Regions from separate parts of the Novosphingobium gossypii genome, predicted to be linked through region 1. Evidence: riboswitches for the same ligand, from Rfam matches in the RefSeq annotation. Region 1 holds a riboswitch; each other region holds the start of a gene.
The links. A riboswitch is a leader RNA that binds a small molecule or an ion and turns the genes downstream of it on or off. The one in region 1 is predicted to bind cobalamin.

Region 1 (10,580 bases):
AGACCTTCTGCCGGGACTTCAGCGGCGCGCCCAGCCAGCCCATGTCCATGCTGCGCCGGGTCAGGACTTCGCCCGCGTGCCAAAGGTCGGGCGTGCCTGCTTCCAGCAGCGCGCGGGTGCAGGCGGCCTGCACTTCGCAGCGCACCTGCGTCACGCCGCGCCGTTCACTTTCCAGCCGCCAGGACAGGCGCACGTCTTGCTGATCGAGGCCGATGGGATCGACCAGCCCCTCGGTCTTGAGATCGACGATGCGCAGGGACTGGCGTTCCTGCCCCAGCGCCGTTTGCAGCGGCACACCGGCGGCTGCGCCCAGCACTCCTGCGCCTTTCAGCAGCGCGCGGCGGTCCAGCCCGGTCATGGCCGCACCCCGGCGGCGTCTATCACCGCCTGCGCGTCTGCGGGCCAGTTGCGGTCGGGCACAAGCGGGTTATCACGCGCCACGTTGCCGATCTCCTCCAGCCAGCGCCCGCCCGTGGTGTTGACCGTATGCCAGTTGCCGGTTGCTACGTTGTCGGTGGAGATGCGCCGTTTGTACATCGCGCCCGCGGTGTTGATGTTGAGCCACTTTCCGCCCGTCTCCACCACGTTGCCGGTGACGCGGAAGTGCTTCGATCCTTCGTCAAGGTAGATGGCGATGCGGTTGCCGATGTCGAAGATGTGGTTGCCGCGGATCACCGCGCCGGGATTTGCGGACAGGTTGTAGATCGCGCCGCCGTCCATGAACCAGGTCTTCACGCCGTGGATGCGGTTCCCTTCTACCACCGTGTCGCGCAGCGTGGTTGGGGTGGTGAACTTGCGGTTGTGGACGTAGCCCTTCGCGTTCTCGTCATAGTTCGGGTTACCGCCCGCGTCGTTGTAGCCCCAGCCCCAGCCCACCGCGATCCCGTCGTAAGGGGCGTCGCTGATGTCGTTATGGGCGATCCGCGCGCCGGACACATATGTCGTCAGTATCGCGGCATTGTCGCGATAGTCCTGGCTGACGGTGGCGACGGTGTTGTCCTCTATCGCAAGGTCGCGGTTGACCAGCGCGGCGTCATCAGGGTGGTGCGCCTCGATCCGCACTCCGCCCGCCATGATCGCGCTGCCGGACAGCACGGCAAAGCGGTTGCGCGATACGCGGATGCCCTGCGTCGCCAGCCCGGCGCCCGAAAGATTGGCATTGGCATCGTTGCCGATCCCCAACGCCACTTGTCCCAGTTGCGAGAATGTGTTGCCGGTGAACGTCACGTCGCGCGCTGCCGAAACCTGCACGGCGGCGGGCATCTGGTGCCACTTCTGACGCATGGATTCGAACTCCACGCAGCCCCAGCCGCAGCTTTTCCACGCATCGGCGGGGCGGATCGGGCTTGTCTCGTAAAGGAAGGCGCCGCTCTGCTGGTTGGCGTAGCCCGTCGAGCGCGAGGGGCCGAGCCAACTGGTATGGGAAAAACGCAGGCCCTCGAACCGAAGGCGCTCCACCGGGGCCTTGGGCGTGCCGGCAATCGACACCAGCGATTCCAGCCTGGGCACCACGACTTCGCGCTTCGCGATGTCCTCGTCCAGACCCATGCGCAGGTAGAGCTTGCCCGCCTGCGGGTCGATCACCCACTGGTAAGGGCGCGAATGCCATTCGTTGGCCTTGCCCACGAACTCCAGCGCGCCGATCAGGAACAGGCGGCTGTCGTCGGGGAAGATGGGCTTGGAGATCGTGTCATAGCCCCAGGTGTTGTTGTCCCACGCGGGCTGCTGCATGGTGACGTGGCGCCCTTCGATGGCCTTGACCGGAGATATGCGGTCGGTGAAGAAGCCCGTCGCCTCCAGTTCGACGCGCGACGGTGCGGCCAGCGTGGAGAGCCAGCCCAGCTTGGGATCGTTCACGGTGAAACCGGTGGCGTCGAACGTAAGGTCGACCGCGCGGATTTCCATCCAAGGACGTTCGCCCAGCGTGCCATCCACCCAGACCTGCCGCGTGTCCAGCCCTTTGGGCACGTCAGCCACCCAGATGCGGCGCTCTGCATCGAAGGGCCGAAAGCCGCCCACGGTCATCCCGCCCGAGATCACCGGATGCGCGCCCGGCGCAGCCTTCCAGGTGACGCTGTGGCCGCCCTGCCCGCCGTCGGCACGGCGAAACAGCAGCGGCGCGTCGAGCCGCCATGTCCCTTCGGCCAGCAGCACGGTGACGTCGGACCTGGCATTGCTCTGGCGGACAAGGGCCTGCGCGCGGGGCAGCGAGCGGACCGGGCGCGCCTGCGTGCCGGGGTTGCGATCGTCCCCCTGCGGCGAGACGTGAACCTCGACGGACTGCGCCTGCGCCAGCACCGGCAGCGCGCTGCAGCCTGCAGCCAGCACGGCCACGATGCGCGCGACGGTACGGGCCGCGATCCGGGCCTCTGTCATGTTCCTCTCCCTTGTTTTTTAACGTGTGAAGGCGAGCCCTAGCTTGTCCAGCCTCCGTCGATGACGTGGATCGCACCGGTGGTGAAAGCGGATTCGTCCGACGCCAGATAGACCGCCAGCGCCGCCAGTTCCGCCGCGCTGCCGAACCGGCCCATCGGCTGACGGGCGGTAAAGTCGGCATAGGCCTTGTCGAAATCGCCGGTGTCGTGCAGCCGCTGGATCAGCGACGGCGTCTCCACCGTGCCGGGGCAGATCGCGTTGCAGCGGATACCCTGCGAAACGAAGTCCACCGCGACCGACTTGGTCAGCCCGATCACCGCTGCCTTGGTGGTGGAGTAGGCAAAGCGGTTGGGCACCGCCTTCACGCTGGACGCCACCGAGGACATGTTGATGATCGACCCGCCGCCACGCGCAATCATGTTGGGCAGGATGGCGCGGATCATCCGATATTGGGCGGTGACGTTGAGGGAGTTGGAGAACGCCCATGCGTCTTCGTCGCAGTCAAGGATCGTGCCGGGATGGACGAACCCTGCGCAGTTGAACAGCACGTCGATCTCGGGATGGGCCGCTGCTACGGCACTAACGGCCTGCGCATCCGTCACGTCGAGGACGACCGTTTCCGCGTCCGCGAAATCGGCGAGCGGCTCTGCGCGAATGTCGGTGGCGATCACGCGTGCGCCTTCGCGCAGGAACGCTTCGGCGCTGGCGCGACCGATGCCTTGCCCGGCGGCGGTCACCAGTGCGGTCTTGCCTGCTAGACGCCCCATGCTCTCTCCAATATTATAATACGTATGATGAATATCTCATCGGGCGGGCTGATGTCAATGAGCGATCTGCCGCATCATCCGGCGCCTGCCCGCCAGTCCCGCCGTCACGCCCCGCGTGCGCGGGAATGACGGCAGAGGACATCAGGCTCAGCCCGCGACGAATTCCTGCCGCTGGACGCCCAGTTTCTCGATGCCGAGTTCCACGACGTCGCCGGCCTTGAGGTACCAGGGTTCCGGCTTCTGGCCGAGACCCACGCCCGGCGGGGTGCCGGTGGTGATGACGTCGCCCGGCAGCAGGCGCATGAAGCGGCTGAGATAGGAAACGATCTGGGCCACGGTGAAGATCATCGTCGCACTGGAGCCGTCCTGTACGCGCTTGCCGTTGACTTCCAGCCACATCGACAGCGCCTGCGGATCGCCAACCTCGTCGGCGGTGACAAGCCATGGACCGATCGGGCCGAAACCGGGAAAGCCCTTGCCCTTGTCCCAGGTGGCGCCGCGTTCCAACTGCCATTCGCGTTCCGACACGTCATTGATGACGCAATAGCCCGCTACATGATCCAGCGCCGTCGCCTCGTCTACCTGCCACGCTTCGGTGCCAATGATCACGCCAAGTTCCACTTCCCAGTCGGTCTTGCGCGACCCGGGTGGGACCTGGACGGGATCGTTCGGTCCCTGAATGCAACTGACCCACTTGTTGAAGACGACCGGCTCCTCGGGGATCGGCAGGTTGGATTCGGCGGCGTGGTCCGCATAGTTCAGGCCGATCGCCACGAACTGGCGCGTCCCGGTCACGCACCGGCCGTAACGCACGCCGTCCTCAATCAGCGGCAGTGAGGACGGATCGATGGCGGCAAGTCGCGCAAGCCCCTCGACACCGATCGTATCCTGGTCGATATCTGCAACATGCGCGGACAGATCGCGCAGTGCACCTTCGGCATCGACAAGGGCGGGACGCTCGTTTCCGGGTTCCCCGACGCGGCACAGTTTCATTCGGCATCCTTTCTTTTCGATGGGGTCGGCATGGACACACGCCATTTGATTTGTATGATGTAGTATGTTTAAACCGGATGCAAGCGTGTAAGCGATGGCCGGACGGAGAGATGACAGTGCGACCCCGCATGCTTGATTCCCATCAGCATTTCTGGCGCATCGACGCGCCTGAATGCAACTGGCCCGATACCGACTGGCCACTGCTCCATCGCGATTTCCTGCCGGATGACCTCAGGGCGCAAGCGACCGGATGCGATCTGGCGGGCACCATCCTGGTCCAGTCACAGCCGGACGACCGCGATACCGACTGGCTGTTCGCCCTTGCAGCCGGCGAACCCATGGTGCGCGGCATCGTCGCCTGGGCCGCGCTGGATGCTCCGGATGCAGCGAAGCGGATCGCGGCGCTGGCCGGTCGGCCCAAGTGCCGGGGCCTGCGCCCGATGCTTCAGGCAATCGCCGATCCGGACTGGATCCTGCTGCCTGAACTTGAACCCGGCATCCGCGCCATGGTGGATCACGGCCTGCGCTTCGATGCGCTGGTGGAGCCCCGGCACCTGCCCGCGCTGCTCCGGTTCGCGCGGCTCTGGCCCGACCTGCCGATCGTGATCGACCATGCCGCGAAACCCGATGCCGCCCGTGGCGTGCTGGACCCCTGGCACGGCGATCTGGCGGCGCTGGCCGCCCTGCCCAACGTGTGGTGCAAGCTTTCCGGACTGCGCACGCAGCAGGCGCCAGGACAGCTCTCGGCGGATCTGGCGCCATGGGTCTCGCATGTGCTGGCCTGCTTCGGTGATCGGACCATGTGGGGCAGCGACTGGCCCGTACTGCTTCATATGGGCGATACATATGGCGAGTGGGTGGATGCGACGCTGGCCCTCGTGGCAGATCTGGACGACGCCGCTCGCGACCGCCTTTTCGCGGGTGCCGCCATCGAATTCTACGGGCTGGGATGATGCGACCATGACGATGCCCGAACTTCCCGGAAAGCTGGGCTTCGGTTCCGCCGCCATCGGCAATCTCTATCGCCCGGTGACGGAGGGGGACGCGCGAGCTGTGGTTGAGGCGGCCTGGGCGGCGGGCCTGCGGTATTTCGACACGGCTCCCCACTACGGATTCGGCCTCAGCGAGCGTCGCTTGGGCGATGCGCTGGCCGTGCTGGACCCGAACGGCACCGCGGTTATTTCCACCAAGGTCGGTCGGCGACTGGACCCGGTCCCGGACGCGGACCTTGGCTCGGTGCGGCAGGGCTTCGTCTCTCCCGAACCCTTCGAGAGCGTGTTCGACTATGGCTACGATGCCGTCATGCAGTCCTTCGAGGACAGCCTGAAGCGGCTGCGGCGCGGCAGGATCGACATCCTGCTGGCCCACGACATCGGTCGCTATGCCCATGGCGATGGGCACGCATCACAGATGCGACGTTTCCTAGACGGCGGCCTGCGCGCCATGCACGAACTGCGGGACGGGGGCGCGGTGAAGGCCATCGGGCTGGGCGTCAACGAAACCGCAGTGTGCGAGGAAGTGCTGCAGCATACCGACCTCGACGTGATCCTGCTGGCGGGGCGCTATACCCTGTTGGAACAGTCGCCGCTGCACCGCCTGTTTCCGCTTTGCGCCAGCCGGGGGGTGCGGATTGTCGCCGGGGCGCCATTCAACTCGGGGATATTGGCGCGGGGCGTCCGGGGCGGCTCTCCGGCACCTTACGAATATGGCGCGCCGCCCGCCGCCGTGGTCGAAAAGGTAGGCCGGATCGAGGATATCTGTGCCGACTTCGGCATCCCTCTGGCCGCGGCGGCGCTGCAGTTTCCGCTGCGTCACCCGGTGGTGGAAGCGGTGGTGCCCGGCGTCGCCTCGCCCGCCGAACTGAACGCCACCACCACGCTGGCCGCCACCCCGATCCCGGAGAACTTCTGGGCCGCGCTGGAGGCGCAGGGGCTGACAAGCGGCACTTGAAGCAGCCCTCGCTGCGCTTCGGCGCGTTTGAAATCAACAAAGCCGCTTGTTGTCGCGATGCGATTGCACTAGGCGTCACGCGCCGGGGATCGCTCCCCGGTCGATCGCGCCGGTGTCCCGAAAGGGACTTAATAGGGAACGTGGTGCGGACGCCTTCCGCTGTGAAGGCCGTCCAAATCCGCGGCTGTCCCTGCAACTGTAAGCGGTGAGCGCGATGCATATGGTCGGCAGGGCAAGGCGCCCATGCCGCAGCCACTGGGCCGGACGCTGAAACAAGCGAGGCCTGGGAAGGCCGTGCATCAAGCGATGACCCGTGAGCCAGGAGACCTGCCGGCGTTCGGTCGCTCTTGCCCTGGTCCAGGGGATGGCCGCGGCACGGTGAACTCCGTTTGAGCGACAGGAAGCTGGCGGTCGGACCGTCGACGGCATGGTTTTGCCGGGCGTCTTCGCGCGCCCGGAACCCGTGCATTCGCAACCGTTACAGGGCTACCTGTAACGGTATCCGACCGTTCTCGAACTTGTTGGCCACCGGCAGATCGTGCTGCCGGTGTCGCCGTCGCTTGAGGGGAACGAAGTGCGAAGAAGGACAGGCAGCAGGTCTGTAAGATCCATGGCCGGAAGGCTTCATGCCTGGCTGGGGCTGACGGTCGGCCTCGTGCTGTCAATGTGCGGGCTGACGGGGTCGTATCTGGCGTTCTATCAGGAGATCGAACGCATCGCCCTGCCCGCGCTGCAATCATCGCCCGGCGTCAGGCCGCACAGCTACGAGGGCGTCTACCGCGCACTGCACAAGATGGAGGCGCCGGAGCGGGGGGACTGGAACATCGAACTGCCCGCCGAAGGCGGCGTAATCACCAGCCGCCTGCCCGGTCACGGCGGCCAGCGCATGGTGTCGCTCGATCCTGCGACGTTGACGGTCGTGCGCGACGTGCGCTGGGGCGGGACCGTTTCGACGTGGCTTTATGAACTGCATTATCGGCTGCTAATGGGACGCACCGGCGCCACCGTGATGGGCATTGTCGGGCTGGCGGTCATGGCCCTGCTGATTCTGGGCACGGTGCTGTGGTGGCGGTCGGGGCGGTCGCTGCGCAGTCGGGTGGCGTTGCGGGTCGGCGGTCCGCTGGAGCGCACGATCCACGACGCGCACCGCCTGCTGGGCATCGGCAGTCTGGGGCTGCTGCTGATCGTGGCGGCCACGGCCACAGCGATGAGTCTGCCCTGGCAAGTCAGGCCGCTGCTGCAGATGTTTTCTGCGCCCTCCCCGCTGCCAAAGCCCGTTTCCGATCCAGAGCACGGCAGGCCGCGCATCCCCGTCGATGCAGCCCTCGCCGCCGCGCGCGCCGCACGTCCGGACGCCGATCTGCGCTGGATCAAAGTGCCGTCGAGGGCCGAGGGCGCTTATGAAATCCGCTTCTGGCAAGCGGGAGAGCCGGGCACGCGCTTTCCCAAAAGCCAGATCTGGGTCGATCGTTACGATGGCCGGGTGCTGGCGATCCACGATGGCCCGCGAGATTCCGCCGGGGATCGCATCCAGGCCTGGTTCTACCCGCTCCACAGCGGCGAGGTGTTCGGCCTGGTCGGGCGCATCATCGTGGCGCTGCTGGGGCTGGTCCCGGCGGTTCTCTTCATCACCGGGCTGATCCGCTGGCGTGGCAAGCAGGCCCGCCTTTCGGCCCATCGCCAGCGGTCGCAAGCAGCGGTTCACCGCAAGGTTTCAAATTAAGACAGGGGGAAATCCAATGGTAATAATTACGTCCGTTTCTCACACGGCGCTGGCGCTGTCCATGCTTGGCATGATGACGGCATCGCCCGCCATGGCCAACGAAGAGGATACCGCGCCCGGCGATACCATCATCGTCAGCGGCGCACGCGAGATCGTGCTCGACACACCTTCGCAGACCGGTTCGCGCCTGAACCTGACCGTTCGCGAAACGCCTGCGACGCTCGACGTGCTGACGCAGGACCGGTTTCTGGAACGTGGTCTGCGCACCTCGAACGAGGCACTGAACAGCGCGCCGGGCGTCACTGCCATCGACACCGGCGGCTCGCCCGGCACTGTGTCGAGGCGCGGCTTTGGCGGCAATTCCGTGTCGCACAACTACGACGGCATCCACCAGCCATCAACGATGACATCGCGCAACTTCGACAGCTTCGCCTTCGACCGGATCGAGGTGCTGAAGGGCCCCGGGTCCGTGCTGTACGGCGAAGGCGGCATGGGCGGGTCGATCAACTTCGTGCCCAAGAAGCCCGTGCTGGAAACAACAGCCTTCAACGGCCTCGCGCAGTACGCAACGTTCAACACCTTCCGGCTTGCCGCAGATGCCAACGTTCCACTGGGTGACAAACTGGCCGTGCGCGCGCTTGTCAGCTATGCCGGATCGGACGGGTACATCGACCGGGTCAGGTCGGAAAGCCTGTCTGCCAACCTTGGCGTGCAGTTGCAGCCGACCGATAACCTCAGCATCTATCTGGCGGCGGAGTATTTCTGGAAGCTGGACGGCCCGATCTACTGGGGCACGCCGCTGGTCGGCAGCGCCATCGCCCGCGACCCCAGCGGTCTTGTCACGACCGCCAACGGGCTGGTGCTTGACCTGGCGCTGCGGGACACGAACCTGCAGTATGCCGATGCGCGCATCCGGTCGGACAGCACATGGCTGCGCTCGCAGGTGAAGTGGAAAATCTCCGACGTCTGGAGCCTGCGCAACGACCTGTCCTATAACAACGGCGACCGGCTGTGGTACGATGCCGAAAGCTATAGCTATGCAGCCGCCACCCAGCGGGTCAGCCGCCGTGCCACGTATATCCGCAATCCGCTGGATTTCTGGCACGAACGGCTGGCCCTTTCTGCCGACGGGCCGCTGCTGGGCCACCGCAACCGCTTCCTGCTGGGCGTGGAGCACAGCGAGAACGACCACACCAGCATCCGCCGTTTCGGGCTGGCCCAGTCGATCAACCCGTATGACTTCGAGCCGGGCCTGTTTCCGCAGATCACGCCCGCGAATTTCCCCGGCGCAGGCAACTTTGCGGATTCGGCTGCGAAGATCAGCATCGATGCGGTGTTTGGAGAAAATGCCTACAACCTGACCGACGGGCTCCTGGTAGTGGTTGGCGGCCGATATGAATCGATGAAGCTCAGGCGCACGGTCGTGGACTACAACCTCGACAATGTGTCCTCGTTCGATCGCACCTACAACCCGTTCTCCTACCGGGCCGGGCTGGTCTACGACATCGGCGCGAAGACGCAGCTCTATGCCCAGTATACGCGCGGCGCAGAGGCGGTGGGAACGCTGGTGCTGCTGTCGCTGACCAACGCCGGTTTCGAACTGACCAAGGGCGAATCCGCCGAAGTGGGCCTGAAGGGATCCTGGCTGGACGACCGGATCACCGCGACCCTGTCAGGCTACTGGATCCGCCAGAAGGACATCATCACCCGCGACCTTGAGACCAACACCGCGTTTCAGGGCGGCGCGCAGTCTTCGCGAGGCGTGGAACTGGCGCTTTCCGCCGCGATCACGCCGCAGTTCCGGCTCGACGGGAATCTTGCCGTGCTGGACGCGAAGTACGACGACCTGATCGAGGCGGGCGGCGCGAACCGTACCGGCAACACCCCGCCCAACGTCGCCGGGGCCGTGGCGAACCTGTTCGCCGTCTACCAGTTCGAACCGGTTCCGCTGAAACTCACGGCCGGAATGCGCCATACGGGCAGGACATACGGCAACACCGCCAATACCGTGAAGATCGACGGCTACACGATCTTCGATGCGTCGATCGGCTATGCCTTCGACTTCGGCGACGTGACGCTGCGCGCGCGTAACCTGACGGACCGCACCTACATCGAATGGGGCGGCGCCAGCGCCGTCTATCTGGGCGCGCCACGCACCGTCGAGGTCATGTTCCGGGCGAAGTTCTGACGCCCGTGCGGGTCCGGCCCTGCCTTAAGGCAGAGGCCGGACCGCAGCGTTGGCTCAGAAAGCGGCGGTCAGCGAGGCGATGACGGCGCCATCGGCGATGGAGCCGGTCCCGTCCTGCCCTTTGCTGAAATTGGGCTGCAGGCGTGCGGCCCCGGCCCGCGAAATGTCCGTGTCCACGTAGGAGACGTTGAGCGTCAGGTTCCGCCACGAAGCATCCAGCCCCAGCGACCAGTCCCAGTAGCTGCCCGTAGGGGCCACGCTGGTGCCGTTCGGGCCAAGGCCGGGGTTGCCCCAGGAATGACCGACGTGCGCTCTGGCGGTCAGCGGCGTGCCGGCGATGGCCAGCGCGCCGTCGCCCCAAAGGTAGAGGTTGTCCTGCTTCTGCCCGCGGCTGTCCGGTGCGTTCGACACGTTGGCCAGCGCGTACTGCTTTGGCGCGTAGGCCACGCCTGCAGTCAGCGTGGCCGGTCCGGTGGTGCCTGACAGCTTGGCATAGGGTTCTGCGAAGTCGGTATCGGAAGCGCCGCTTGGGTACATGTACCACACCAGGCCTACGTCCAGCGTCGCGCTGTCGGACAGCTTG
Region 2 (10,580 bases), on a different contig from region 1:
CAGCGGCGGCATCGTCCTGGCCGCCGCGCCCAAGGCGGATCCGGCCAAGCCTGATTCGGATGGAGACGGCATCGACGACAGCAAGGAAGGTACGGCCAAGGTCGTCTCCTTCGGCAGCGCCGCCGCGATGCAGGTCGGCGCGACGGACCGCGCGGTCACCATCGGCCCCGTCGCGGGCACCGCAAGCAAGTTCGGCCTTATCATCGAAGGCACAGTGGACGGACAGGGCCTCTATTCCGGCGTGGCTGCGAACGGCCTCGTCATCGGCGGGCGCGGCGGCGCGGTGACGATTGCCAACGGCATCGGCATTTCCGGCACTGTCAACGCCACGGCGGCGGGCGCAAACGCCACGGCCCTTCGCATCGGCTCCGGCGCGACGACGCCGCTGCTGCAGAACACCGGGACCATCTCAGCCGGTTCAGGCAATGCCGACAACGCGCTGGCCACCGCCGTGCGGATCGACGCGGGCGGCAACCTTCTAACGATCAGGAACAGCGGCACGATCAAGGCGGTCGCGGGCGAAAAGGGTTCCGCCACCGCGATCTCGGATGCCAGCGGTACTCTCTCGCTGGTCGAGAACGCGGGCACGATCTCCGCCACCGGGGCCAAGGACGGCGTGCGCAATGTCGCCATCGACCTGACCGCGGCAACCGGAGACGTCACCGTACGCCAGACGCAGGTGGCCTCCGGCTTCACCGCCCCCTCCATCGTCGGCGACGTGCGCTTTGCAGGTGGCAACGATACGCTGGACCTTGCCGACGGCACGCTGGCAGGTTCGGTATCGTTCGGCGCGGGCAACAACACGCTGCAACTGTCGGGCGATGCGGCGCAGACGGGCGCAGTGTTGTTCGGGTCGGGCAATGATACGGTCAGCCTGGCCGGAACGTCCAGCTACAGGGGCGCGATGGACTTCGGTGGCGGCGCTGACACCCTTACGCTGGCGGGAAGCGCTTACTTTGGCGGCTCCATCGCCAACAGCGCACAGCTTGCAGTCAAGGTTTCCGGCGGCGTGCTGGACATCAACAAGCCCGCATCCATCGCATCGCTGGACGTGGGCGCCACCGGCACCCTGCTGGTGACACTGGACAAGTCCGCAGGCGCCGGTTCGGCATACACGGTTGCGGGCAACGCCGCGTTCGCGGAAGGGTCGAAGCTGGCCATCCGCCTGGCCGACGTGGCAACGGCAGAGGGCAGCTATCAGGTACTCAGTGCCGGCAGCCTGACTGGCCGCGACAAGCTGGCGACCAACAGCGACCTTGTGCCTTTCATGTTCAAGGCCGAACTGGACAAGACCGCCGCCGCGAACACCATCGTCGTCGATGTATCGCGCCGCACGGTCAGCGAACTGGGCCTCAACCGCTCGGGCGCATCGGCCTATGATGCGGTGTTCAAGCAGATCGGCAAGGACGACAAGGTCGAGCAGGTGTTCCTTGGCATCACCAACGGCGACGCCTTCCGCGCCGCCGTGGGCCAGATGCTGCCCGACCACGCGGGCGGCGCCTTCGAAGGGATCAGCCTGGGTACGCGCGCTCTGGCCCGCCAGATGCAGGATCCGCAGGGACCGATCATCGGCAGCAGCCGCTTCAGCACCACCATCAACATGGCGATCTGGGGCAGCGACCGTAAGACGGGCCAGACCGCGGCTTACAAACTGAGCGGCTATGCCTGGTCCGCTACCGGGGAATACCGGACCGGCATCGGCCGGTTTGGCGCGACGGTCGCCTACATCGACAACAACCACAAGAACGGCTCGGTGTCCGAAGTGAAGGGCAAGGCGTTCGAACTGGCGGCGCACTGGCGCGGCAAGTTCGGCCCCGTCGCTGCCTTCGCGCGCGGATCGATGGGCAAGGCGGACTTCGACGGCACCCGCAGCTTCTACGGCGTGATCGGTTCCGAAAACGTGACCCGCACGATGGACGCCAGCTGGAACGGCGACTTCGTCACGGCGACAGGCGGCGTTTCGGTTGAGGGCGGTTCGCAGTTCTTCTTCTTCCGCCCCGGCGTCACGGTCGATTATGTGCGCCTGAAGGAAGACGGCTATACCGAAACCGGCGGCGAGAAGCTGAACCTGACAGTCGCGGGCCGCAAGAGCGACGAACTGGCGGTGAACCCCAGCATGACCGTGGGCGTCGATTTCCTGGGCATGAAGGCGCAGGACGAAAACTGGTTCCGCGTCGAAACCGAAGGCGGCTGGCGCGAGATCGTCAGCGGCGGTGTAGGCGCCACGACCGCCCACTTCGAAGGCGGCCAGAACTTCACGCTTGAGGGCGACGGCGCCACCAGCGGCTGGTTCGCCCGCCTGCGCGCTATCGGCGGCTCGTCCGGCTTCACGATGGGCGGCGAAGTCTCTGCCGAAGACCGGCACGGACGGGTCGATCTGGCACTGCGCGGCTCTGTCACGATCGGATGGTGAGCATGAAAAGGACGACGAACATGATCAGCAAAGAACGCGGGCGCGGACCACTCCTCTGCGCCATCGTTCTGGGCGCCGCGCTGCTTTCCAACTGCACCCCCCGCGTGCAGCCCGGCGCCCCTTCCCTTCCCGCCGCACCGTCGGTTGCCGACGCAGAGGAAATCCGCATATCGCGCGGTCCCTGCTTCGGCTTCTGCCCCGTCTATTCGATCGCGGTGGCGCCCGGCGGACAGGTGCAGTTCACCGGAGAGCGCCACACCACCGTGATCGGCACGCGATCGCGCACGGTAGGTCCGGCAGGGTACGAGGCGGTGCGCAAGTCCCTTGCCCCGCTTCGCCCGGCTTCGGGCACGACGCAGGACTTCGCCTGCGATGCTGCCGCCACCGACATGTCGCAGGTGACCGTCGAATGGGTATCTGCCACAGGCGCGCGCACCGGGTTTTCCTACAACATGGGTTGCCGATCGCCCAAGGGCTTGGAAATCAACCGCACGGTTGAGGAACAACTGCAGAAGCTGGATGGAGAAGGCTGGGCGGCGCAGAAAACCTGGCCCGGAGCCACACGCGGATAAGCACCCCCGCGCGGCGGCGCCTGCGGTTCCGTATCAAATCATTGCCACCCGGTTGACGCCACGCCCGCGCGGTGTGAGCGAACCGTAAACGCGAGGGGCATCACGCCGCCGAACCCTTGCGCGGCTGGAGAGGAACTGCAGGTGGCCCGTGCCTTCGCGCCGCGTTTCGCGGCTTATCTGACGCTGGTATTCATCGTGCTGGGCGTGCTGCAACTGGCCGCCAGCCTGGTGTTCTACCAGTCGATAGACCGGCAGACGCTGGACGAGGATCACGCGCGCCGCATCGCGGAGCTGCTTGTCGTCAGCGACCGCATCCATGCCGCCAACCCCGCGCTTACCGCGCCTACGATGAGCACCCGCCATCTTGCAGCAGCCGTCGGGTTGCAGCCCACGGTCAAAACGCGGACGGCGGACGGCGCTCTCAGCCGGATCGGCGCGCGGATCATAGATTGGGAGCCGGGGCTTGCCGGGCGCGACCTGAGGCTGGCGATGGAGCAGCCGCATCACGGCAAGTCCGATCTGGTCGGCTCGATCCGCATGTCGGATGGGCACTGGCTCAACTTCCGGTCGCGGGACATCAACTCGATGTGGCCGGTCGCCCTGCGCGCCACGGTGCTGACACTGGCAACGACGACCGCGTGCTTCGTGCTGGGCCTGATCGCGCTGCACGTCCTCACCCGCCCGCTACGCCGCATGATCGACGCTGCCGACGCCATCGGCCGGGGGCGCAACGTCATGGTGCAGGAAGGGGGGACGCAGGATCTGCGCAAGCTGGCGCATTCCATGAACCTCATGCAGGAACGCATTGCGCGGCTGCTGCAGGACCAGGCCAAGTCGTTCGAAGCGATCAGCCACGACCTGCGCACCCCGCTGTCGCGCCAGAAGGTCGCCGCCGACCTCCTTGACGATCCCGAACTGGGCAGCGTTATCCGATCCAGCGTCGACGAGATGGAGGCCCTTCTCGCCTCGCTCCAGCGCTTCCTGCGCGCCCAGCATCTGGACGCGGAGCCGGAACGGCTCGACCTTGTCGAACTCGCCCATGAAGTGCTCTCGCCCTATGCCGAGCAGGCGCGGATCGTCACAGCTGGCCCGGCCCATGCCGTTACGTTCCGCGAACCTTTGGCACTGGCGCTGCTGGCATTGGTGGAAAATGCCATCCAGTTCGGCGGAGAGGCCCGCATCTCCATCCAGCGCCACGACCGGCACTGGCGTATCGAGATTGCCGACTCCGGCCCAGGCATCCCGTCCGCCTACTTCGACGCGATCCTCGATCCGTTCTTCCGCCTCGACACCGCACGGGCGCGGGATACCAATGGCTTTGGGCTTGGCATCCCCACCGCGCACCGGCTGATGGTGCGTTTCGACGGGCACCTGTCCTTCGCCGCCGCGCCTGATGGCGGGCTGATCGCGCGACTGGACGTGCCGCATCCCGGCGAGAACTGAGGGCGCATCGGCGCGCTATGGCCTTGGCGTGCCGACGCCGCTATTCCACAGGGTGGATCGGCCCGGCGAGGCCGCCTTTGGAGAGCGACGCGTGAACTGGTGGACAATCGATGAAACCCACGATCCGGCCCGCGCCAGCTGGGTGCCTTCCGCGCAGGGACACCACGACTTCCCGATCCAGAACCTGCCTTTCGCCACTTTCACGCCTTCGTCCGGCGACGAGAGCAGGATCGGCGTCGCCATCGGCGACTTCATCCTGGACCTCGCTGCGGTTGCAGACGCCGGACTGGTGCCCACCCATGTGACGGGCATTTGCCGCGACCCCACGCTTGCCCGCCTGCTGGCCCTGCCGCCGGAGGAGCGCACGGCACTTCGCCGGGCGCTGTCCGATCTACTGAGCGACGTGGCACGGCAGTCCACGGTCGAACCCATGCTGCACCCCGCTGATGCCTGCACGCTGCACCTTCCGACGCGCATCGGGGACTACACGGACTTCTACGTCGGCATCCACCACGCCGGCAATGTGGGCCGCCAGTTCCGGCCCGACAATCCGCTGCTGCCCAACTACAAGCACGTTCCGATCGGCTATCACGGACGCGCCTCCTCCATCCGCCCGTCCGGAGTGCCCGTCGTGCGCCCACGCGGCCAGCGCAAGGCTCCGGACGCCGACGCGCCCGTCTTCGCGCCCTCCGCAAGGCTGGATTACGAACTGGAGATGGGCGTGTGGATCGGCCCCGGCAACACGCTGGGCGAGCCGATCGCGATCGCCGACGCTGCGCAACATATCGCGGGCTTCTGCCTCCTGAACGACTGGTCCGCGCGCGACATTCAGGGGTGGGAATACCAGCCGCTTGGCCCGTTCCTCGCCAAGAACTTCCACACGACGATCTCGCCCTGGGTCGTCACGCCCGAAGCCTTGGCGCCGTTCCGCATCGCCCAGCCGCTCCGGCCCGAGGGCGATCCCCAGCCCCTGCCCTACCTGCAGCTAGCCGATGACCAGCAGCACGGCTCGCTGGCCGTGACGCTCGAAGTGCATCTCACCACGCCAGCGATGCGCGATGCCGGCCTGCCCCCGCACCGGCTCAGCAGCGGCCCGGCAAGCAACATGTACTGGACCGTGCAGCAGATGGTGACGCACCACGCGTCCAACGGCTGCAACCTCTCCCCCGGCGACCTGCTGGGCACCGGCACGATCTCCGCCCCCGACCGCGATGGTTTTGGGAGCCTGCTCGAGCTGTCCGAAGGGGGCAGGAACCCGCTGGCGCTTCCGGGCGGCGAAACCCGCACCTTTCTGGAAGACGGGGACGAGGTGGCACTGTCCGCCACTGCCTCTGCCCCCGGCTATGTGTCCATCGGCTTTGGCGAGTGCCGGGCGCGGATCACTCCAGCGCCCTGACAAGGTCCGCGTTGAAGCGCTGCGGCGCCGTTACCTGCGGGCTGTGCCCATATTCGGGATAAGCGATCAGCCGCGCTCCGCCGATCCGCGCCGCTGCCGCACGCGCCAGCCGGGGATAGTCACCCAGCGTCGCGCGCAGGACCGGATCGGCGCGGTTCTTGCCGATGGCGGTGTTGTCCTTCTCGCCGATCATCAGCACCGTCGGGACGGAAATGCGCTGGATTTCGTGGATGACCGGCTGGTTGAATACCATGTCCGACGTCAGCGCCTGGTTCCACGCCACGATCGCGCCATCCTGCCCCGCGTACATCGACGCCAGCATGTCCACCCAACGGTCGTAGTCCGGGCGCCACTGGCCTGCATAATACGTGCTTTGCTGATAGGCCTTGATGCTGGCCCGCGTGGTCTTGAGTTCGGCGGCGTAGAGCTTGTCCACCGTGGTGTTGGGCACCCCCTTGGCGCGCCAGTCCTCAAGCCCGAGCGGGTTGACCAGCACCAGCTGTGATACGTCGGCCGGGTACTGCAACGCATAGCGCATCGCCAGCATCCCACCCATCGAATGCCCGACGATCACCGGCTTTTCGATCTTCAGCCGCACCAGCAGATCGTGTGTGTTGGCGGCCAGTGTGTGCAGCCCGTACTGGTAGCGCTCCGGCTTGCTCGACTTGCAGAACCCGATCTGGTCGGGCGCAATCACGCGGTACCCGGCGCCTGAAAGCGCACGGATCGTGGTATCCCACGTGCCTGCGCAGAAGTTCTTGCCGTGCAGCAGCACCGCCGTCCGACCGTTGGGCTTTGCGGGCATGACATCGAGGTAGGCCATGTCCAGCGTCTGGCTCTGGCTGGTGAAGCCAAAGTGCTGGACAGGCCGGCCGTAAGAGACGTCGGCCAGCATCGGATCGGCGCGTGCGGGCACGGCCACGACCGACGCCAGAGCTGCGGCAATGCCGATGAAACGCAGGGCTGGCAAAACGATATCTCCTTCAGCAGTTTACCGCTCAATGGTCGCAGACCGCCAAGGTTGCCGCAACACGGCACTTGCGCGCGCCTTTGCGCCCCGGTATCCGCGACCGGGTCCGGACTTATCGTCTGGGCAAAGATCGCGCCGGTGCTCCGAAAGGGGCTTAAAAGGGAAGGCGGTGGGGATGGTCTTCCATCCGAATCCGCAGCTGTCCCTGCAACTGTAAGCGGCGAGCGCGATGCACATCGCTTCCCCACAGCGCGGGAAGCAGCCACTGAGGCCGGACGCTGCGACATGCGAGGCTTCGGGAAGGCCGTGCATCGATGCGTTGACCCGCGAGCCAGGAGACCTGCCTGCGTCCGGTCGCTCTTGCTTTGGCCCAGGGGATGGCCGCGGCACGGTTCACCGTCTGAGCGACGACACGCATGCGGCATGGGGCCGCAGCGGACAGGGTCGCCGGGCGTCTTCGCGCCTGTCCGTCGCCCTTGCCTGCGCCGCCGTCAGCCCGGCGGTAAGCCCCGCCGCGAAACGTCGCCGGCGCGGGAGTGCAGACCTTGAGCAAAGTACCCACCACCGTCATCACCGGCTTCCTGGGCGCCGGCAAGACCACGCTTATCCGCCACCTGCTGCAGAACGCGCATGGCCGCCGCCTGGCGCTGGTCATCAACGAATTCGGCGAGGTTGGCGTCGACGGCGAACTGGTGAAGGGCTGCAACGACGAAGCCTGCCCGGAGGACGACATCCTCGAACTGGCCAACGGCTGCATCTGCTGCACCGTGGCCGACGATTTCCTGCCCACCATGCAGAAGCTGTTGGACCGCCCCACCCCGCCCGATCACATCATCATCGAAACGTCCGGCCTTGCCCTGCCCAAGCCGCTGGTCAAGGCGTTCCAGTGGCCCGACATCCGCACCCGCGCCACGGTAGACGGCGTGGTCGCGCTGATCGATGCAGATGCGGTGGCCGCTGGCCGCTTCGCCACTGACGAGGATGCGCTGGCTGCCGCCCGCGCCGCCGATCCCAACCTCGACCATGACAGCCCGCTGGAGGAACTGTTCGAGGAACAGCTGGGCTGCGCCGACATGGTCGTGCTCAACAAGACCGACCTCGTCGATGCCGACGTGCTGGCGCAAGTGGAGCAAACCGTCCTTTCGCATACCCGCCCCGGCGTTAAGATCGTGCGCGCGGATCACGGCGCGGTCGAGATCGCCGCACTGCTCGGCATCGTCGCGGCGGCAGAGGACGATCTCGACAGCCGCAAGTCGCACATCGACGGCCTCGACGACGATCACGACCACGACGATTTCGACACCTTCATCCTCGAAGGGCGCGAAGTGGCCGATCTCGACGCGCTGCTGGCGGGGCTGCGGGAACAGATCGCCACGCATGACGTGCTGCGCGTGAAGGGTATGGTGGCGCTTGCCGGAAAGCCCAGCCGCCTCGTCGTGCAGGGCGTGGGTCCGCGCATCCAGCACTTCTTCGACCGCGCCTGGAAGGCAGAGGAACCGCGCCGGACCCAGTTGGTGATCATCGGCCAGAAGGGTCTGGACCGCGCGGCGATAGAGACCGCGCTGGCGGACGTGCTCGGCACCGTCGCCGCCTGATGCACCTGCTTTCCGCCACCCCCGGCACGATCTCCAACGGCGAGGAGGCGATCGACCTCGACCAGCAGCCGGGCGACATCGTGATCCTGACGGTGGCGGACAGCGAACTGGCGTGCTTCGCGAAAGCGGCGGCGCAACTGCCGCAAGGGGCGCCCTCCGGGACCAGCCCAAGCGTGCGCCTCGCCAATCTGCTGCAGTTGCGCCACCCCTATTCGGTCGACCTCTACGTAGAGAAGGTGATCGCGCACGCGAAGTTCGTCTGCGTGGTGCTGTTGGGCGGCAAGAGTTACTGGCCCTATGGCATTGACGAGATCGCGCTGGTGGCTCGGGAGCGCGGCATCGCCTTCGCGGCCATAGCCGACGGGCGTGAGGAAGACCCGGCGCTGGCACGGGCATCCACCCTGCCCGCCGCCACCGTGGAGCACCTGCGCGATTACCTGCGGCAGGGCGGCACGGCCAACGCCCTGTCCTTCCTGCGCACCGCCGCGCGCCTGATCCACGCCGATTGCGGTCAGGCCGACGATCCCGTGCCGGTGGCCGATGCGGGCCTTTACCTCGCCGGGATCGACCGTCCCTCGCTGGCCGACCTGCGCGCGTCATGGCAGCCGGACGCGCCGGTCGTGCTGCTGGTGTTCTACCGCGCATTGATGATCGCGGGCACGCTGAACGCGGTCGATGCGATGGTGGCAGCGTTGCGACTGCGCGGCTTCAACGTCGCCGCCGTCCACGTCCGCGCCTTGCGGGAACCTTTCGCGATCGACTGGCTGACCGGTCTGATGGACGGGATCGCGCCCGACGTGATCGTCAACGCCACCAGCTTCGCGTCCTCTTCCAGCGGCGAACCGCGCGTCGGCGGCGTGCTGGAACGCGCCGACTGCCCCATCCTGCAGGTCGCCTTCGCGGGCGTGGAGGAAAGCGCCTGGCGCGATGCCGCGCGTGGTCTGGGTCCGCGCGACCTGGCGATGAACGTGGCCCTGCCCGAAGTGGATGGCCGCCTGTTCACCCGCGCCGTCGCCTTCAAGGCCGCCGAGCGGTTTGACGAAGTGACCCAGTGCGGCATCGTCGTCCCCCGCGTCGCCCCAGATCGGGTCGCCTTCGTTGCGGACCTGGCCGCCAACTGGGCGGCCCTGCGGCGCACGCCGCCCAAGGCGCGCAAGGTAGCGCTGGTGCTTGCCAACTACCCCAACCGCGACGGACGGATCGGCAACGGTGTAGGTCTCGACACGCCCGCCAGCGCAGCCTCTATCCTGTCGAGCCTTGCAGCGGCGGGGTACGACATCGCCGATGCGCCCACCGACGGGCAGGCCCTGATGCGCCTGATGACGGCTGGTGTGACCAACGACCTTTCCTCTCTGGACAGGCCCGGCGAGATCACGCTGCCGCTGGCCGATTACGAGGCCGCCTTCGCGCAAGTGCCCGAAGCCGCGCGGGCCGCCATGGTCGCGCGCTGGGGCGCACCGGAGGCCGACCCTTTCGTCAGGGAAGGCGCGTTCCGGCTGGCGGTCCATCGCTTCGGCAACGTCTGCGTCGCCGTGCAGCCCGCGCGCGGATACAACATCGACGCCAAGGAAACCTACCACGACCCGGCGCTGCCGCCGCCGCATGCCTACCTCGCCTTCCACGTCTGGCTCGACCGCCATTTCGGCGCGCAGGCGCTGGTTCATGTCGGCAAGCACGGCAATCTGGAATGGCTGCCCGGCAAGGCGGTGTCGCTGTCCGCCGATTGCTTCCCCGAGATTTGCGCCGGGCCGGTGCCGCAGCTTTACCCTTTCATCGTCAACGATCCGGGCGAAGGCACGCAGGCCAAGCGGCGCATTGGCGCGGTCATCGTCGATCACCTGACGCCTCCCCTCACCCGCGCGGAAAGCTACGGCCCGCTGAAGCAGCTCGAAGCGCTGGTGGACGAATACTATCTGGCCGCCGGGATGGACCCGCGCCGGCTGGAACGGCTGCGGCGCGACATCATCGACCTTGCCCGCTCGCAAGGGCTGGACAAGGACGCAGGCGCGCAGGGCGATGGCGACGATGCCCTGTCCGCCATCGACAACTACCTGTGCGAACTGAAGGAACTGCAGATCCGCGATGGCCTGCACGTCTTCGGCCAATCGCCCCAGGGTCGCCTGCGGCGCGACCTGCTGGTGGCGCTGGCCCGTACCCCTCGCGGGTATGACGGGCCGGAACAGGCATCGCT
Region 3 (10,580 bases), on a different contig from region 1:
TGGATGTCGTGGTGGCGATGGTCGAGAAGGATCTCGGGCAGGAGGTCGCCCGATCGGTCGCCCGGCGGCTGGTGATGCATCATCGCCGGGCGGGCGGGCAGTCGCAGCATTCGGAAATGCTGGATCTGGCGCCCAGCAGTGATCGTATCCAGAAAGCTCTGGTCCACGCCCGCAGCCATCTCGGCAATCCGCTGACGGTAGAGGAGCTCGCGGAAGTGGCGGCATTGTCGCCCCGCCAGTTCAGCCGGGCATTTCGCGCCGAAACCGGTCAGTCGCCGGCCAAGGCGGTGGAGCAGCTACGGCTCGAAGCCGCCCGGCTGCTGCTGGAAGATACGCGCCACAGCCTGGAGGCAGTGGCGCGCGAGGTAGGGTTCATCGATCTGCGCCGCATGCGCGAGGTGTTCATGCGCAACTACGGGCAACCGCCCCAGGCGCTGCGCCGGATGATGCGCACCGCCTGAGGCGGGTGGTCAGTCGAGGCGCTTCAGCCGTTCCAGCGTCGGCGGCTTGGCCAACAGGGAGTCGAACCGGGCAGCCAGGGCGGTAAACGCCGGCGCAGCGGCATGGGCGTCCAGCGCGGCCTGGTGCGCCCAGGCCTCGATCATGACGATGACACCCGGTTCATCGTGACTTTCATGGGCAAGGTAGGCGATGCAGCCAGGTTCTGCGCGGACCTGCGGCAACAGGTTGGTGATCACTTCAGCAAGCTCGCCTGCCTTGCCGGGACGTGGGACGAGGCGCGCGATCAGATGGACCACGGTACTGCTGTCCGTTTCAGTCATCGCCCCAACCCTCCAGCACGATCTTGCCGCGCGTGGAGCCGGTTTCGACCTGGCGATGCGCAGCGATCAGGTTTGCCGCATTGATCGGCGACAGCGTTTGCGTCAGCGTGGTGCGGATTGCGCCCTGGTCTACCAGCACAGCAACCTCGTCGAGGAGCTTGCCCTGTTCCGCCACGTCCGATGTGTCGAACAGCGACCGGGTGAACATCAGTTCCCAATGGACGGACACCGCCTTGCGCTTGAAACCGACGATGTCCAGGCTGGCCGGGTCGTCGATCAATGCAAAGCGGCCCTGCGGCGCGATCAGTTCGGCAATGTCGGCAAGGTGCCGATCGGTGTGGGTGGTCGAAAAGACGAAGCGCGGCGCATCGAGCCCGAGAGCTGCGATCTGCGGTGCCATCGGCCCGCTGTGGTCGATGACATGATCGGCACCGAGGCTGCGCACCCAATCGGCAGTTTCCGGACGCGATGCCGTGGCGATGATCGTGAGGTCGGTGCCAGCCCGCGCGATTTGGATCGCGATCGATCCGACACCGCCTGCGCCGCCGATGATCAGGAGGGTGGCGGGCTTCTCCTCCGTCCGATCCTGCACACGCAGCCGGTCGAACAAGGTTTCCCAGGCGGTGATAGCCGTCAGGGGCAGGGCGGCCGCTTCGGCGACCGACAGAGTGGAGGGCGCGTGGCCGACGATGCGCTCGTCCACCAGCTGATATTCGACGTTGCTGCCATCCCGCGCGATATCACCTGCGTAGAAGACTGCATCGCCAACCTTGAACCGTGTGACGTCCGGCCCGACAGCCTCGACGGTGCCTGCGGCGTCCCAGCCCAATATGCGTTCCTCGCGGCCGCTGAAGGGGGCGGCGCCGGCGCGGACCTTGGTGTCCACCGGATTGACGGACACCGCCTGAACGGCAACCAGCAGGTCGCGGCCGCTCGGCTGAGGGCGGGGCAGTTCCAGATCGAGAAGAGCATTGGGCTGGTCGATCTGACCAGGATGACGATAGGCGACGGCGCGCATGGGAGATGCTTCCTTTTGCAGTTGCCCTCACCATCTAGGCATGGTGGCATTGTGCGCCATACGCACAAAAATTGCCCCTAGTATCAAGTAGGATACCGTCTTTGTCTAAGGCCCGCCATTCCCGCTTCGACTGCTCACCCGGCTGCGCCGTGGAGGCTGCCATCAGTCTGATCGACGGCAAGTGGAAGGCCGTGATCCTCTATCATCTCCAAGACGGACCTGTGCGGTTCAATGAACTGCGGCGGCGTAGCGGGACCGTGACACAGCGCACGCTCACGAACCAGCTGCGCGAACTGGAAGTCGATGGACTGATCGATCGGGAGATATTCGCTCAGGTCCCGCCAAAAGTGGAGTATCGGCTCTCCGAGCGTGGGCGCACCCTGACGCCGATCATCGAGGCGCTGAAGGCATGGGGGGATGCAAACATGGACCTGTTCGCTCGCCGCTAAGCCCGCCTGCGGTGTCTGCAAGCGGACTGTCTGCACCTGAGAAGCGTAAATCAAACGCTAGACGGCAACAATGGGTCGACGGCCGAAACCGCTGCTATGCGTCCGTGCAGGTCGTTCAGCAGTCTCGCCGGCGATCCCGTAACCGGTCGTCCATGAGACGCAGAGATGAGCACGATGAAGGACCGGGCTCGGGAAATCACCTGTGCTCGGCCCGCTTTGAGCTTTGGTGACAGAATAGCTGACATCCCTACCCTAGGGTAGTGGTCAGTTGCCACCGACTAAGCGGACATAGAGCGCGTAATCTCGGTTCTCTGATGACTGCGGTCGATTTACCGAATTGCAGCTGAACCTGAACGACGTGTCTTGGCCGGTGCTTCTCACCTTCGTAGCGTGTGTTCCCGGCGTCGTTTGCAGATGCCGCGCAAGACGGCGAATGTCTCTGTATACCTTGTTCCAGGCCATCCAGGTTCCGGTCGCGCAGACCAGCGTGACGGCAGCCAGCAACGGCAGCACGATGAAATCCCACCACGGGCGTTTACGCAACAGGGGAAAGTCGAGGCTGTGCAAGCCATCCTGTAACCAGCGGAACCCCCGCCCGTTGCGGTCGAAAGCACGCAGGATCCGGCCGCTGGTGGGATCGATGTAGAGCCGCGTCTTCTCTCCATCCGCCAGCACCGCGCGCCAGACCGGAAGCGGTGCGGCGAAGCGGTGGCGGTAATAGTAGGCGTCCTCCTGCGACAGCAGCTCCAACGACGCGATGGTCGGCTGCCCCGAAAAGGCAGCACGCAGTTCGTCCGGCGTCAGCAAGGATGCCTTGCCTTTGGCGTCGAGGCGCTGCGCCCGGCTGTCGGCCCTGGACACGATCAGGAATGTTCGGCCACCCAGCGGCGCGGTTTCGATCCGCAGGGTATCGTTCGGAAGATCGTGCAAGGCGGACAGGGCCTTCCGAACGTCGCGCCATGGCATCGAACCGGCCAGCCTCTCCCGCTCGGCAAATTCAGCCCTGCTGTCGAGGAACCCCCAGGGGTTCATGGAGAAGAGGCCGCTTGCCACCCAGGTCAGCGTCAGCAGTCCGAAGAACAGCCCGAAGACATGGTGCCACCACCACAGCCCCTTGTAGGGCGACCCGATCCGGCCATCGCGCTTTCGGCGCACGCGAGCGATGCCGCCCCAGATGCCCGTCACCGTGAGAAAACATCCCGCAAGCGAGGTCCAGACGACCACTTCGTTCCACAGCGCGCCGTTCTGCCGCAGCATCGTGGGATAAAGCCAGTGTGGCACCGCGCCCAGCCAGCCCCAAAAGCGCTGGAAGCGCGCCGTCTCCTGCACGACTTCACCGGACCCGCCTGAAATGTAGATCTCGGTTCCGGCGTCGTCGGCGAAGTCCACCCGGTAGAGCGGCGCGTTGCGCCGGTAGGTTTGCACGGTCCATTGGTCGATCCCGGTTTCCACGGGGGCGCGAGGCTCGCCCGCAATGCCGTGACCATTCGCGAAATCCTGCGCGATCCTGCCGATCTCCTGCCGATCCGGCGTGGCCAGCGCCTTGCCGCTCGTCAGATCGAAGGCGGCAGGGATCGCGCGCATCTGAGGGATCGTGCGGTCGGTGGATTCACCGGGCACGACCCGCAGGACCGGACGCCCCGCCAGCATCTCGACGCGGGCGGACGAGATCGGCGTGTCCGGTGCCATGTCCACGGTGTCGAAGCTGGCGGACGGCGGCAGATGCAGTGGGGCAAGGCCCTGCACTTGTGCGGAAGGCTCCAGCCTCGGATAGTCCACATAGATCATCACGAAGCCCGAGAGGCACCAGATCGTCATCAGCAGGCCGACGAAGACGCCGAGCCAGCGATGAAGGACAAGGATCGGGCGCGGTAGCAGGCTGCGCGAGCGCTTCTTTCGAGGATGGGGCCGAGGCTGGAGTGTGCTCATGGCCTCAGAAGCTCAGGCCGTAGCTCATCCGCAGCGTGCGCGGCACGCCCCGGCTGAAGTAGAGGAAGCGGCTGTTGCTGCCATCCAGCGCGCCCTGGTCGGTCACCGCCGACTGATAGCCCCGTGTTGCATATTCCCGGTTGAACAGGTTCTCGACATTGACGCCGAAGCGGTTCCGGCGCGCCGCACCGTCGACGTAGAGGTAGGCCCCGGCGTCCACCAGCGCGTAGTTGCCATAGTTCCGGCGGCCGAAGCCCGAAGCGGTGGACCATACGTCGCCGATCCAGTTGACCGAGAGATTGGCGCCGAACGGCAGGTCCGCCGGCGCATAGGCAAAGGTACCCTTCGCGTATTGTCGGGGATTGCGGTCAAGCTGGGTGGACGATCCCCTCTCGCGCACGCGGGCGTAGGTATAGCTGGCATTGAGGCTCCAGCCCCCGGCCATCTGCGCCGTCAGTTCGAATTCGCCGCCCTGCGAGCGGACCTTGCCGTCGAGGTTGGCGTAAGTGCCGTTTGGATAGGCCGGGTTGTCGTAATCGTAGTCGATCATGTTGGTGATGCGGCGATTGAAGTAGGTCGCTTTCCAGCCCAGCGTGACCGCGCCTGCCGGGAAAATTCCGCCCGCGGAAAGGTTGAGGTTGAGGCTCTGCTCCGGGCTCAGGTTCGGGTTGCCGATCTCGCAGCAGGGGTCGTTGCCATAAAGCTGCGAGGCGTCGGGAAGTACGAAGGAGGTGCCGCCGTTCGCCTCGACATAGAGCGCGTCGGCAAAGTCGTAGCGGCCGGACAGGTTCCAGATCGTCTTCTTCGCCCCGTCCGTGCGGTTGTAGCGCAGGCCCGCGGCAAGGCGGCCCTTCGAGGAAATCTCGTCGGTGGTACGGACCTGGAAGATTCCGGCATGGACCTGCTCGCTGGTCGGCGCGATCAGCAGCACGTCATCACGCCCGCTGAAGTTCTGGAAATCATAGCCCAGCAGGTACTCGAGGCCGGGATGGAGATGCAGCTTGACCACCGCGCTGCCGCCCCAATCGCGATAGCCCCAGAACGTGCCTGCCGGGTAGATCACTTGCGGTTGCAGGTCGGGAAGCGAATTGCGGATCTGGACGTAGGCCGTCTTCCAGTCATGGAAATAGCCCTTGAGGAAGAACTGCACGGCGTCGCTGCCGGTGTAATCGAGGCGGACGCTGGCGATTTCCTCGTTGCGATCGTTGCGGCTCTCGCGGATGCGCGTGGGCGAGAGGTTGTCGAGGTTGGCCTTGGTGTGCTGGTACTGGGCATTGAGCACCAGATCGGGGGCGAGGTCGTACTGGTACTTGAGACCAGCCGACCACAAGTCGTAGCCGAGGTGGCGATCGGTGAGGCTGGGCTGATAGGCGCTGTAAGGCGTGTAGCCTTCCGACCGGTTATGCGAAGCATAGGCCACGAAGCGGTGGTTGCCTGCCGCGCCGCGCAAGTAGCCATCTACCGTGGTGCCGCCCCAGGAATCCACGGAGGCATTGACCTGGCCGTTAAAATCGTCGGTAAAGCCGCGCGTCACCACGTTGATGACACCCGCCGAAGCCTGCGTGCCGTAGAACAGGCTTTCCCCGCCGCGCAGCACTTCGATACGCTCGATCATGCTGGCAGCAAGCGTGTCGTTGGGCGATGTTCCGCCATAGAGGCGGTTGTTGAGGCGGATGCCGTCCATCGTCCAGAGCACGTCCTGCGTGCGCGAACCCTGCAGCGACACATCGACGTAGGTGAACGGCCCGTTACGGGCGCGAATGTAGAGCCCAGGTACTGATTCCAGCGCCTTGACCACGTCTACCGCGCCGCTGCCCTTGATCTGCGTTTCGCTGACGGTCACCACGTCGTTGCCGTAGCGGGAAAGCTCTTGCGGCAGCGTTTCTTCAAGGCTGGTGCCGGTGACAACGATGGCCTGATCTTCACCGGTTTCCTCGGCACAAACCTGCGTGCTCCAGGCAAGACCAAGCGCCACGGCAAGCGCCGTGTGCGAAATTGTAGCGAACTTCATCTTATCCCCCTGTCGAGCGCCATGCGATCCGGAGCAGGGGTCTGCCGTTCACGAACGGCCGGCGCACCGACCGGCCGGGCGCCCATAACGAAGGGACGACCGCTCAGCGCACCGTGCGGCCCCTGCCGCTGGTTCGTCGCTCAGACGGAGAAACACCGTGCCCTGGCCATCCCCTGGACCAAAGCAAGAGCGACCGGACGCAGGCAGGTCTCCTGGCTCGCGGGTCATAGCTTGATACACGGCCTTCCCAGGCCTCGCAGGATTTAGCGTCCGGCCCAGTGGCTACGGCAGGGGCCCTTGCCCTGCCGCGTGATGTGTATCTCGCTCACCGCTTACAGTTGCAGGGACAGCCTCGGATTCGAGGATCGCAACCCTCTCACCGTGTTCCCATTTTAAGCCTCTTTCGAGGCACCGGCGCGATCTTGTCCGCCATCCCTCACGGGGAAAACGGATGAGACGAGCTAGCCGGAGAGCGCACTGCGCGCAAGCGGGATTTGCCAGGAAGCCGACCTTTCCGGCGTAAGCCGGAGCAGTGCCCCTAAGCACGGGCCACGCCGATTTGATAGGATTCCTTTAGGCCAGCAAACGCAGCGCATTGATCACCATCATCAAGTTCCTTCTCCTCAATGGCTGGGGAGGAAACCATTCATTGGGCGACTTCCTCCCACAGTCCATCAGTGAGCCTTCGGCGCGACGTTAGATCCATCGGGCTGGCGCTGCGGTTCACCGAGCGGTACGTCCTTGCGACCGTACCGCGCATAGAGCGTAGGCAACACGAACAGCGTCAGCAGCGTGGCCGAGATCAGCCCGCCGATGACAACCGTGGCCAGCGGCTTTTGCACTTCGGCGCCTGCACCCGTTCCCAACGACATCGGCACAAAGCCGAGGCTGGCAACGAGCGCGGTCATGACGACCGGACGCAGGCGCTGGATAGCCCCGGTTCGAGCGGCTTCTGCCCGATCCATGCCTTTGCGCATTAGGTCCTGGATCGAGGAGACCATGACAAGGCCGTTGAGCACCGCGATGCCCGATAGCGCGATGAAGCCAACGGCTGCGGCGATGGAAAAGTCCATGCCACGCAGGAACAGCAGCAGCACGCCGCCCACTAGTGCCAAGGGCACTCCGGTGAACACGATCGCAGCATCGCGTACCGATCCCAGCGCGCCGTAAAGCAGAAGAAGGATCAGCGCGAAGCAGGCCGGGATCACGAGTTGCAGGCGGTCGCGTGCGGAAGCGAGGTTCTCGAACTGGCCACCCCATTCCAGATAGCTGCCTGCAGGCAGGCGGACATCTCTGGCGATGGCAGCCTGCGCATCGGCGACCACGCTGCCCACATCACGGCCACGCACGTTGGCCTGAACGACGACACGGCGCTTGCCGTTCTCCCGGCTGATCTGGTTGGGCCCATCGACGACGCTGATATCCGCGATGCTGGAGAGCGGCACGAACTGCAGGCCGGCCCCGCTGGAGGAAACCGGAACCTGCACCTGCTGGAGCAGCCCGATGTCCGAACGCTGGGTTTCGGAGAGACGGATCACCACCGGGAAGCGGCGGTCGCCTTCGAAGATCATGCCAGCCTCGCGTCCACCGAGTGTCGCAGTGACGATGTCCTGCACATCCTGCGCCGTGACCCCGAGCCGTGACATGGCGTCGCGGTTGACGCGAATGTCGAGCATGGGAAGGCCCGTGGTCTGCTCCACCTTCACGTCGGCAGCGCCCGGCGTGCGGCGAAGCACGCCTGCGATCTTCTCGGCGGTGGCGTTCATCGCGTTGAAGTTCTCGCCGAACACCTTCACCGCCACGTCACCGCGCACACCGGCGATGAGCTCGTTGAAGCGCATCTGGATCGGCTGCGTGATCTCGTAGGCATTGCCGGGGAACTTGTTCAGTTCCTTTTCCATGCGCGCGATGAGGTCGTCCTTGGTCACGCTCTTGTCCGGCCACTGGTCATGGGGCTTCAGGATCACGAACATGTCGGTGGCGTTGGGCGGCATGGGGTCCGAGGCCAGTTCGGCGGTGCCGGTCTTGGAGAAGACGAACTGCACTTCCGGCTGCTTCGACACCATCTTCTCGATCGGGACCTGCATGGCCTGGCTCTGCTGGACAGAGGTCGCCGGAATGCGCAGGGCCTGGATCAGGAGATCGCCCTCGTCGAGCTGCGTCAGGAACACCTGGCCCAGCGTCATAAAGGCAGCGATGGCGACGACGAACCCGACGACACCGGAGCCTACGGTGAGCACCGGGCGCTTCATGGCCTCGTCCAGACCCGGCTCATAGCGAGCCTTGAGCCAGGACATGATGCGGCCTTCCTTCTCCTCGACCCGGTTGGACAACCAGATCGCGATTGCCGCCGGCACCGCCGTGAGCGAAAGCACGAAGGCAAAGGCCAGCGCGATAATGACAGTCAGTGCCATCGGCACGAAGGTCTTGCCCTCCACGCCGGTCAGCGTGAGCAGCGGCACGTAGACGAGGATGATGATCGCCTGCCCGTAGACCGAGGGACGGATCATCTCACGCGCCGCCGTAGCGACGGTGGTAAGCCGTTCCTGAACCGTGAGCAGGCGAGCGTTGTAGTGCTGCTCATCGGCGATACGCCGGAGCGCGTTCTCGACGATGATGACCGCGCCGTCGACGATGAGGCCGAAATCGAGGGCACCAAGGCTCATGAGATTTGCGGAGACCCCGGTGCGCAGCATGCCGAAGCTGGTCAGCAGCATGGTGACCGGAATGACCATCGCGGCAATCAGCGCAGCCCGGAAATTGCCGAGCAGCGCAAACAGGACGACGATGACCAGCAGCGCGCCCTCACTGAGGTTCTTCGCGACCGTCTTGATCGTCGAATTGACGAGGTCGGTACGGTTCAGCACCGGCTGCACGATCACGTCGGGCGGGAGCGAGGCATTGATTTCCTTCAGGCGATCCGCGACGGCCGTCGACACGACCCGGCTGTTCTCGCCAATGCGCATGATCGCGGTGCCAACAACGACCTCGGTCCCATTTTCCGACGCCGAGCCCATGCGGATTGCTTGGCCGGTCTTCACCGATGCGACCTGGTTCAACATGATCGGCACGCCTTCGCGCGTTGCGATCACGACCTTGCCCAATTCGCCGGCGTTGCGGACCAGCGCATCGGAGCGGACCGCAAGACCCTCACCGTTGCGGTTGACGAAGCCGCCGCCGACACTGGTGTTGTTCTTTTCCAGAGCGGTCGCCAGATCTGTCAGCGTGACGTTCATCGCCGCAAGGCGCTGGATATCCGGCACGACAAGGAACTGCTTGGCATAGCCGCCAATGGAATCGACGCCCGCCAAGCCCTTGGTGTTCTTGAGCAACGGTGAGACGATCCAGTCCTGCGTGGTGCGCAAGTACGTCGCCTTGTCGATGTCGTTGGTCAGGCGATCGCCTTGGGGCGTGATGTAGCTGCCGTCGGGCTGCATGCCCGGCTCGCCGGGAACGTGCTTGTCGTCCTTGCGGTGTTCGAGGCGGACGGTCCACATATAGACCTCGCCCAGACCCGTAGCGATCGGCCCCATCTCGGGGTTCACACCATCGGGAAGGTTCTCTTTCACGCCGGTCAGATGCTCACCCACCTGTTGGCGAGCGAAGTAGATGTCGGTGCTCTCGTCGAACACTGCGGTGATCTGCGAGAACCCGTTGCGGCTAAGCGAGCGAGTGTAATCGAGACCCGGAATCCCTGCGAGCGCAGTCTCGATCGGGAAGGACACCTGCTTCTCGACCAGTTCCGGTGAGAGCGCTGGCGCCCGGACGTTGATCTGCACCTGGTTGTTGGTGATGTCCGGCACTGCATCGATCGGCAGGCGGGACAAGGCGGCGGCGCCGATGACGGCGGCGATCGCGGTCAGCAGCAGGACGAGCCAGCGCTTGTGGACCGCCCAGTTGACGGTTGCGGCGATCATGGCTCAGTCCTCGTGTGCCGCTTCGCCCTTGCCGAGTTCGGCCTTGAGCGTGAAGCTGTTGGTGGCGGCGACCTGCTCGGTGCCCTTGAGGCCCGAACGCACGATGACGCTGCCGCCGGCGTTATCGCCGAGGGTAACAGGCATGGCCTGGAACCCGGTCTTCGTGCGAACAAAGACGACGCTCTTGCCCTCGACTGTCTGAACCGCCGTGCTCGGCACGCGCACGACACCATCGGCGGCGCCGCCGCTGCCTTCGCTCGTAAGTTGGACCGAGGCGGTCACAGCTTCGCCCACCCGCCACTGGCCGGCACGATTGTCGAGCTTGGCGATCACCGGAACGAGCCGGGTCGCGGTATCAAGCGCTGGTGACACGAACGTCACCTTCGCTTCTGCAGAACGCCCGGACGCAGTAACCGTCACTGCGTTGCCGGGCCGCACCCGCCCGGCATCCGCCGGTTGCAGACTGAGCGACAG

Region 2: another riboswitch for cobalamin. It lies ahead of cobW (cobalamin biosynthesis protein CobW); the one in region 1 lies ahead of GGR40_RS07530 (PepSY-associated TM helix domain-containing protein).
Region 3: another riboswitch for cobalamin. It lies ahead of GGR40_RS21895 (TonB-dependent receptor plug domain-containing protein); the one in region 1 lies ahead of GGR40_RS07530 (PepSY-associated TM helix domain-containing protein).

The regions. Positions count from the first base shown of each region.
Region 1 is NZ_JBNPXM010000002.1:459,555-470,134, forward strand. Features, by position in the region: gene GGR40_RS07500 (alpha-L-rhamnosidase) at 1-358, opposite strand, end outside; gene GGR40_RS07505 (right-handed parallel beta-helix repeat-containing protein) at 355-2,376, opposite strand; gene GGR40_RS07510 (SDR family oxidoreductase) at 2,415-3,143, opposite strand; gene GGR40_RS07515 (fumarylacetoacetate hydrolase family protein) at 3,291-4,136, opposite strand; gene GGR40_RS07520 (amidohydrolase family protein) at 4,265-5,089, shown strand; gene GGR40_RS07525 (aldo/keto reductase) at 5,097-6,086, shown strand; cobalamin riboswitch at 6,180-6,435, shown strand; gene GGR40_RS07530 (PepSY-associated TM helix domain-containing protein) at 6,697-7,809, shown strand; gene GGR40_RS07535 (TonB-dependent receptor) at 7,826-9,997, shown strand; gene GGR40_RS07540 (TorF family putative porin) at 10,052-10,580, opposite strand, start outside.
Region 2 is NZ_JBNPXM010000001.1:1,060,718-1,071,297, forward strand. Features, by position in the region: gene GGR40_RS05400 (autotransporter outer membrane beta-barrel domain-containing protein) at 1-2,413, shown strand, start outside; gene GGR40_RS05405 (DUF6438 domain-containing protein) at 2,434-2,985, shown strand; gene GGR40_RS05410 (sensor histidine kinase) at 3,127-4,428, shown strand; gene fahA (fumarylacetoacetase) at 4,520-5,824, shown strand; gene GGR40_RS05420 (alpha/beta fold hydrolase) at 5,808-6,794, opposite strand; cobalamin riboswitch at 6,914-7,156, shown strand; gene cobW (cobalamin biosynthesis protein CobW) at 7,340-8,389, shown strand; gene cobN (cobaltochelatase subunit CobN) at 8,389-10,580, shown strand, end outside.
Region 3 is NZ_JBNPXM010000023.1:11,747-22,326, reverse strand. Features, by position in the region: gene GGR40_RS21920 (GlxA family transcriptional regulator) at 1-461, shown strand, start outside; gene GGR40_RS21915 (putative quinol monooxygenase) at 471-782, opposite strand; gene GGR40_RS21910 (zinc-binding alcohol dehydrogenase family protein) at 775-1,800, opposite strand; gene GGR40_RS21905 (winged helix-turn-helix transcriptional regulator) at 1,902-2,249, shown strand; gene GGR40_RS21900 (PepSY domain-containing protein) at 2,514-4,178, opposite strand; gene GGR40_RS21895 (TonB-dependent receptor plug domain-containing protein) at 4,183-6,189, opposite strand; cobalamin riboswitch at 6,375-6,620, opposite strand; gene GGR40_RS21890 (efflux RND transporter permease subunit) at 6,864-10,106, opposite strand; gene GGR40_RS21885 (efflux RND transporter periplasmic adaptor subunit) at 10,110-10,580, opposite strand, start outside.